2 linked regions of the Thalassoroseus pseudoceratinae genome follow. The protein of the gene in region 2 interacts with the protein of the main gene of each other region in a pairwise test. Links are inferred from orthologs where the notes say so. Each region holds a gene or a part of one and is shown on either strand. Other genes may lie near its edges.

Region 1 (3,796 bases), on a different replicon or contig from region 2:
CGTAGCGGCGCGGTGATGGGATTGATCGTCGTTGGATTAGGGCTCTTGGACATTTGCCTATGGTTCGGTTTTCTGAATTGGATTTGGAAAATGGAGCTGGCGGAAATCACCGTGACCATGCTGTGCTTCGGTATGGGGGCGAGTGCTCAGGCGTTGTTCGCACGTGTCGGCGGTGGAATTTTCACCAAAGCGGCTGATGTGGGGGCGGATATCGTTGGGAAAGTCGAGTCAAATATTCCCGAAGACGACCCACGAAACCCCGCCACCATCGCAGATAATGTGGGCGACAACGTCGGAGATGTTGCCGGGATGGGAGCCGACCTATATGAATCCTACTGCGGTTCGATTCTCGCCAGTGCCGCTCTCGGTGTGGCTGCGTTCCACGGTGTTTCATCGCAAATGCAGTTCATGATGCTCTTGCTGCCAATGTTGTTGGCGGCGTGCGGAATTGGTCTTTCGATCGGCGGGATTTACCTGGTTCGCACGGAAGAGGGGGCGACCCAACGCAATTTGCTCAGCGCTCTGGCGAAGGGAATCAATGGAAGTAGTATCGGTGTAGCGGTTGTGGCAGCGATTTTGGTGATCATCACACTCGTTCTGCCCTCCAACAACCTAACTTACGCCGCCGATGCCAGTGAAAACTTACCGAAAGGGTGGGGGCTGTTCTGGGTCTACGGGTCGATTGTCACCGGTTTGCTCGCGGGGTGGGTGATCGGCAAGTGGACGGAGTATTCCACCAGCGAGGAATACGCACCGACCAAACGAATCGCCGATCAGTCCGTGACTGGTCCGGCAACGGTGATCATTGGTGGTGTTGCTGAAGGGTTTTATTCGGTGTGGGTGCCGATTGTGACCGTCGGCGTGGCAATTCTGCTCGCCTTCGGATTCGCCACTAACTTCAATTATGCCGACCCTCGCGTGTTTGCCTTAGGGCTTTACGGCGTGGCAATTGCAGCCGTCGGAATGCTGAGCACACTCGGAATCACACTCGCGACAGATGCCTACGGGCCAATCGCCGACAACGCCGGTGGCAATGCCGAGATGAGTCATCAAGATCCAACCGTCCGACAACGCACCGACGCCCTCGACAGTCTCGGCAACACCACCGCCGCCACCGGGAAAGGCTTTGCGATTGGTTCCGCGGCTCTGACGGCGTTGGCTTTGCTGGCAGCGTATGTGGAGGAAGTTCGGATCGGTTTCGAGCGGTGGGCGGTGAAGTCCGAAGTGGTCGCCAGCGAAAGCGAAACAAATGCCACGCTACTCAAAATCGATCGTGACGTACTTGTCTTCAACGATGGCGAGAAAAACCATGCCTATTTGCTCTATCCGGTCGGTCGGAATCCCAGCGAATCCGTTCAAGCGATTGAGAACGCAGAGATTGGTCAAACTGTCAGTGCCAATCTCCAAGAGATGGTGACCAACGAAGCCATCGTCGAGAACTCGACCGCGACAATGCCGGACTTTGTACGGTACTACAACGTAACCCTGATGAATCCGGCGGTGTTGGTGGGAATGTTCCTCGGTGTGATGCTGGCCTTCGTGTTCTGTTCACTCACGATGAAGGCGGTGGGGCGGTCTGCGAGTGATATGGTCGAGGAAGTACGTCGCCAGTTCCGTGAGATTCCTGGGATCATGGAGGGAACCAGCGAACCGGAGTACAGTCGGTGTGTCGCTATTAGTACGCGTGCCGCTCAGCGTGAAATGATCGTTCCGTCGGCAATCGGATTCGGCGTGCCGATCATTGTTGGGCTGATTTTGGGTGTGCCCGGAGTGATGGGTTTGCTCGCGGGGGGATTGACCTCCGGCTTCGCGGTAGCAATTATGATGGCAAATGCCGGGGGGGCATGGGATAATGCCAAGAAGTACATTGAAGCTGGTGCACATGGTGGGAAAGGGACGGAAGCTCACAAGGCAACCGTCGTCGGCGACACCGTGGGCGACCCCTTCAAAGACACCAGTGGCCCGAGCCTAAACATTTTGATCAAATTGATGAGCATGGTGTCCGTCGTCTTCGCCGGTTTCATCGTGCAATGTGCACTGCGAATTTTCTAAACCGTTACCGCAAACTGGGAGTCCAGATTAATCGTGATCGAACAAGTTCAAACACAACGCACGGCCGAACAACAGCAGTCTCTGATTCAAGCCTGTCGGTGTGCACGCATTTGTGAAGACTTGCGTGGTCGCGACACGCTGGTGCTGGAAATGATCGGCATCACACCGATTTTCGATTACTTCGTCATCACGACTGGCACGAACCGTCGGCAGATGCATGCCTTGTCTGACGAGGTCAGCAAATTGCAGCGGACGTCTGGGACTGCCAAGCGGGGCAGCGAAGGTTACGACGAAAGCACCTGGATCGTGCAAGATTATGGCGACATCATCTTGCACGTCTTCACCGAAGAATCGCGAGAGATGTACGACCTCGAGTCGTTGTGGGCCGACGCGAAGCGCATCGATTGGCAAAGCGTTTTGGAAGAATCCAGTTCCGAGAACTGTGCTGTTGAATAGGTTTTAACGAACAGGGTTCTCTGCCTGTGGTCAGTCCGTCACGTCAATTGCTGACGGGCGATCAGGCGACAGAACCTGCGACCTCGAAACGTCAACTGATCTAGCCGACCTTGAACGAACGCTCTCCACTCGCTAGACGTTGGAGGGCGTTTTTATTTGTTCTCTCCTTTCACCGAACACCGCGACGGATTGTCGCTTGGTCCGACTATGAATATTTCTGCTGAACTGCGTCGTCGTTTTGAATCCGCACTTGCCACGCTAACGGACGATCCGGCTGAGTACGCCGCTCTCGTGCGACCGGCTCAGAATACCCAATTCGGCGACTATCAAGCGAACTGTGCCATGCCATTGGCCAAGAAACTCTCGGACAAACCTCGCGATGTCGCCGCGAAGATTGTCGAGAACCTGGACGTCTCGGACTTGTGCGAAACTCCCGAGATTGCCGGCCCCGGTTTCATCAATTTGAAACTCCGCACAGACTGGCTGACCGAACAGGTCAACGCGGTCACTCATGATGATCGCTTGGGTGTGAAGCCCGTTGCGAATCCGCAAACGATTGTCATTGATTACTCGGCTCCCAATGTCGCCAAGCCGATGCACGTCGGACACCTGCGTAGCAGTGTGATCGGAGCGGCTTTGTACAAAATTCTGACGTTCCAAGGCCACAAGGTGATCAGCGACAATCACATCGGCGACTGGGGCACTCAGTTCGGGATGATCATCTATGGCTATAAGAATTTCCTCAATCCGGAAGCCTACAAAGCGGATGCGGTAACGGAACTTGCGCGACTTTATCGACTCGTCAATATACTGAGCGACTATCACGAGAACGTCAACGAAAAGTTGCCTAGTGCGAAGCAGCGATTGCAAGAATTCGAGCAACAACTCGCCGACGCAGAAGCGAACTCTGACCCCGCAGAAAAGTCAGCAAAGAAAAAACTCAAGAAACTACGAGCAGGTGTCACTTCGCAAGAGAAGGCTGTGCAGTCACTCCAGCAGTCGATCGAAAAGTTTGAAGCCGATCCGGAACTGAAAGAACTTGCGGACAACCATCCGGATATCGCACGGCTTGCAAGACTCGAAACTGCTAAACTGCACAGTGGTGATGAAGAGAATCGAAGACTCTGGGATGAGTTTCTTCCGGCGTGTCTTACCGCTTTACAAAAAGTCTATGATCGACTCGGAGTTTCATTCGATCACACACTCGGTGAGAGTTTCTACGATCCGATGCTTGGCGAAGTCGTGGAAGCGTTGGAAGCGAAGGGGCTTGCATCGGAAAGCAAAGGTG
Region 2 (4,999 bases):
GGTTAAGTTTTCACGGTGGGCGAGGTCCTCTCCGGCTTCTTGCGTGGCGTAAGGAATGCCACAGGCGAGCAGTCGCTCGAATGTCACGACACGAGCCCGGTCCAATGGACTTCGCAACGGGTCCAATCGCATCCGTTTTTGCTCGCCGATTCGCTTCGGTCCGGGAAGTTTCAGTTCTTCGAGCAGACCTTCAACATACGGAGCCAAACCGGATCGCGGTAGATCGACTGGCAGACTCCCGAAATGATTGCCAACCAGCACTTCTTCCATCGCAGCGGCGACCGCCCGACCGATCCCGAGTAGTTCCCCCCGCGTGAGACACGTTTGTACCGCCTCGATGAATTCGCCACGTCCCGGTGCCCACCAACCTCGCAAGCGAGCCAGATCGCGAGCCATTCGCAGCACTTCCTTGCCATCCGCAACATTAATGGGATGCTTCGCCGTTCGGAGCGCTCGGCAAACCTGAACGGTCAGTTCCGCCGTGCTTGCATCGAGTTCGTTCGGCGATGTGGCCGACCAAGCGTTTTGATGCCAAATCGGATCGCGAATGCCGGCGGGATACCCCGATCGTTCATCGAGTTGCCCGAAGGAATACGGAATGAGTGCCGTCGTGATTTCACTCGGGCTCTGTTGCAGTTCCGTTTCCAACGCAGCGGGTTCCGACCACAGCATCGGCTCGGGTAACAACGCCGGTGCGTGGTACGCTCCCACGATGACCACAACTCGTCCCGTTTCGTTCGCGATGCACTCCCGCATGTGAGCTTCGCGGCGTCGATCGTATTCCGATGCCGTGCCGTCGTTGACCCGCAACGCATAACCGAACAGCAATCCCGATCGGCGAATCGCCTCCGGTGTGGCCCCCATCGCTGGCGTTTCGACCATTCGTTCCCACAGCGTTCCGACGTCGCGAGTCTGTGTTTTCTGAAAGAGCCGTTCCAGCAACCCCTCCGCCTCGGAGACGGTTGGTTCGTGAACTTCATTCCGATGCTGAGCAATCGGCAAATCGCAGGGTTTCACAGGGACATCATTCCGCAATGCCCAGCGAACCGCCGCCAACTCTGGAGAAAAATCGGCGAACGGATAGAAGCACAAACCGAACGCGTTCGCCGCACACCCGGCGAGCGCCACCGGAGCGGTCGTCTCCTCATGTCCCAACCACGGCAACCACTCCGCGAACTCCATCGGCAATTCGATGAGCACACATTCCGGCTGAAACGCATCGAGCAAGTTCGGAATAGACCGCGACAGTGCCGCCGAGTGATGTCGCACACCGATCAAGAACGGTGACGAAGACTCAAGCAGCGGTTGAAACTCTGCGTTTACAAACATAGTGCTCATTGAACTCGATTAGTCGTTCGTTCCATTGAGTGGCTTTCTCAATTCGATCCCGACAAGAAGTTTGCCTCAAACATTAGTGTTTTTTCATGGTTGCTATTTCGATTATGAAAGGATACCGTGAAAGCGAGTTCACACGTTAGCTCTCGGCGTAGTGAGTTTCTAGGTTTTATACTGGATCGAGAGCTATGCAGAACCAACAGAATCCACGCGGATTTACGTTAATCGAATTGCTTGTCGTCATTGCGATTATCGCCATTCTGATTGCCTTATTGCTACCCGCGGTTCAACAGGCTCGTGAAGCCGCCCGACGGACTCAGTGCAATAACAATCTTAAGCAAATTGGCATTGCAATGCACAACTATCATGGAACGTTCGGATCGTTCCCGTACGGCGTCCGTGAGCACGGCGGTGTCGATTCCCTGAGCAGAGACACATGGTTTCATCGCTTGCTCCCATTTGTTGAGCAAGAGAATTTGTCAGAGGCCTATGAGACGGCGAACCCGCCGCATTGTTGGCACGTCGGAGATGACGTGAAATCCGTTCCGGTCGATGGGTTCATGTGTCCGTCCGACCCCGCAGGACCAGCTTTTGGTGGGGCCTCGACTGCAAACGGTTTCCAAGGCAACTATGTCGGCTGCACAGGGGATGCCCGGATGGTCCGCAGCAACAGCAGCGGTGGGAATTTCCGCGGATTATTCTGGGAGACCACCAATACAAGTAAGACTGCTCGTATCCGAGATATCATTGATGGAACGTCCAATACGCTGCTCGTCAGTGAAGTGATTATTCGAGGTCGAGCACCGAAATCGGGTGCGTGGGGAGCCGGCGGTGGATACTGGGGTGGTGGCACCGGGGGCGGCTATGGTTTCACCACGCTGGAAGCTCCGAACACGTCCGTCCCCGACATTCTGTACGGCTGCAAGAGTACGACATTCCCACGTTCACCCTGCACCTCCGTCACCAATTACAATGAGCCGCTGATCTCCGCACGCAGCTATCACCCTGGTGGTGTCCAAGCCGTGATGGCCGACGGTTCGACTCGGTTCATCACCGAAAGTATCGACATCGACACTTGGCACGCGATCGGAACACGTCAAGGGTCGGAAGTTGTGAGCGGACTCTAGATCACTCGTGTCGAGTCGAAGCATCTTTCAGTCAGCATTCGCTGAGTGATTGCCCTAACTGTGAAATGATTGATTGCGCTTGGATTCCGTAGGTTCCTTTGCTGAGAAAATCGAGTTAATTGGATGTTTCCCAACACGTTATTCAGAACCACGCTCTCGCTCGCTTTATTGATCATTCTTGGTTGTGGCTCTGCCCCTGAAGGCCCCGAAACGGTGTCTGTTTCAGGGGAGGTCACCTTCGATGGCGAGCCGGTGGAAAGCGGCGATATTATTTTTCGTCCCCAAACCGGTTCGGGGCGGTCGTATGCTGGCAAGATTGAGAATGGTAGTTATCAGTTCGAAGTCGAATCCGGCGAAAAACGCGTGGAAATTACCGCTCACAAAGGGAGTGGCCAGATGGACGATTCTAATCCAGATGAAGCGACCGAGATTCTGCACCAATATCTTCCGTCTCAATACAATGCCGACACGAATCTATCGGCAAGCGTCGGACAAGATGGCGAGAGTGGCTTGGACTTCGAATTGAAGTCGGACGGGACCTAATAGAACCGAGAATTGAGACAGGAATTATTGTTCTTCAAGTTCGCGGCGAAGTTCGAAGAGGCGTTTCCAGAGTCGGGAACCATCTTCGCTTCGTCGTTTGATGACACTATCCCAGTAGGCCAACAGTCGACCGCGATCTTGAGCCTCGTCCTTCAAGACGACTCCCAGTAGCAGACCGGGCAGCAGCGATAGCGGGTCTTGCTCTGACGGAAAGTATGCGGATTGACGCCCCATCGAGGTTGCAACTGCGACGGCTTCGGCGGTACTCATGACGGTACTCGGTTTCTCGACAGACCACCCTTCCGACGTGCGACCTTCTCGCAGATCGCGGAACGCAGTCACCAAGATGTCGAGGACGCCATCGTCGACCGCAAGGTCCACACCGCCGGTTTCCAGGTAGGTGGTCGCTTGCGATTTCACCAGCGCGACTTCTCGCTCGTGCGAGGAAATCGGCGGGATGACTTCAAAGTTGAACCGCCGTTTCAATGCGGCTGACATTTCCGAAACACCACGGTCACGCAAGTTCGCGGTTGCGATGATGTTGAACCCCGGTTTCGCGAACACACTCCCTGCGTCGCCGGAGAGTTCCGGCACCATCAACCGCCGTTCTGAGAGCAAGGAAATTAAGGCGTCCTGAACTTCCGGCAGACACCGAGTGACTTCTTCCACCCGCACCAAACGCCCTTCTTGCATGCCGATCATGATAGGCGATGGGACGAGTGCGGCTTCACTCGGACCTTGTGCCAGCAAGAGGGCGTAATTCCAGGCGTAGCGAAAATGATCTTCCGAGGCCCCGGCTGTTCCCTGAATGGTGAGATCGGCATTCCCGCTGACTGCGGCAGCGAGCAACTCCGAGAGCATCGACTTTGCGGTCCCCGGTTCACCGACGAGTAACAGTCCGCGTTCCCCGGCCAGTGTGACGACGCAACGTTCGATCGTGCTGCGTTCACCGACGAACTTCTCCGTGATGGCCAACGACTTCTCCACACCCTTCGGGGTACGAGTGCCCTTCGGCAACTTCAGCTTTTCGCCATCAGTTCCGCAAATGAATTCCACCACCCGCCGTGGCGACAATCGCCAACCTGCCGGTTTGGGAAGATCGTCAGCCTTGTCCAATGCTGCCAGAAATGCCAACTCATCGGCGAACCGAATTTCTGCGGGTGGGGATTGTCGATCGTCAGACATGAGCGGCTTCACTTCGAATGGGAGACGGGGTGAATCTGGCCCAAATCATACCAGCGTTCGCCCCTCATCCCAACCAGCCGGTCAAGTTTGATCCGACGAGGGACTCATCTGAACCCGACGGGCCGCGACGGCTTCCAAGGCGTGCCGGGCGAGTTCCAAATCGCCATCCTCAAAGACTTCGTTGATGACCGCTTCCGGGTCATCTGTCACAGCCATCAACGAATCGACCGCTTGGTTGATCAACACTTCTTGGACGCGAACCAAACCGAGTTTCAACACGCGAACCAAATGCGGAGCGGTTTCCTTTGCAGTCTGACCATATCTCCCGACAGCCCACGTCGCAGCGTTCACGACGCTCAAGTTTGCATCTTTCAAGACCTGAACCAACTCGGGCAGAACCATTTCCGGCTCACGTGCTGTCCCACCAATCGCGAATGCCGCCGCCTGTCTCACTGTTGGTTTCGGATCGGTCAACGCGAGCACGATTTCCTGGAAGTGTGGTTCCGCGGCCGGTCCTAACCGATCGAGTGTCGCCAACGCATCGGTCCGAACAATCGGATTATGATGTCGAAGGTTCTCCGCAACCAAATCGGAGAGCCGACGTTTTTCGTCTTCGTTCTCATTCGGCCAATCTTGAACGGCCCAAAGTGCCAACATCCGCCGACCGTCGGTACCGGATTTCAAATCGGCTTCCAATGCGGACAGTGATCGTGACGGTGTTGGGGAGTCCGGTGAAAACCATGCATCTCCGGTTTTCGTCAGATATTTCAAGCCGTCTACACACGTTGCTTCCGCGTCACGTCGAAGAT

The links.
Region 1: the proteins of G6R38_RS09815 (region 2) and rsfS interact in binary tests that used the Escherichia coli proteins (3 or more experiments, as listed by UniProt). The link is inferred for Thalassoroseus pseudoceratinae from one-to-one orthologs.

What each region holds. Positions count from the first base shown.
Region 1 is NZ_JAALXT010000004.1:512,447-516,242, reverse strand. Bases 1,056-3,796 are described here. They hold rsfS (ribosome silencing factor), read left to right. Parts: upstream 1,056-2,085; coding sequence 2,086-2,508; downstream 2,509-3,796. Other genes in these bases: argS (arginine--tRNA ligase), read left to right, coding at 2,716-3,796; G6R38_RS16405 (sodium-translocating pyrophosphatase), read left to right, coding at 1,056-2,052. In the rest of the region: more of G6R38_RS16405, read left to right, coding at 1-1,055. UniProt on the Escherichia coli protein: Functions as a ribosomal silencing factor. Interacts with ribosomal protein uL14 (rplN), blocking formation of intersubunit bridge B8.
Region 2 is NZ_JAALXT010000002.1:1,107,908-1,112,906, reverse strand. The notes cover bases 2,111-4,999. They hold G6R38_RS09815 (ATP-binding protein), read right to left. Parts: upstream 4,191-4,999; coding sequence 3,030-4,190; downstream 2,111-3,029. Other genes in these bases: G6R38_RS09810 (HEAT repeat domain-containing protein), read right to left, coding at 4,272-4,999; G6R38_RS09820 (hypothetical protein), read left to right, coding at 2,586-3,005; G6R38_RS09825 (DUF1559 domain-containing protein), read left to right, coding at 2,111-2,462. Outside these bases: G6R38_RS09830 (DUF5682 family protein), read right to left, coding at 1-1,338; more of G6R38_RS09825, read left to right, coding at 1,524-2,110.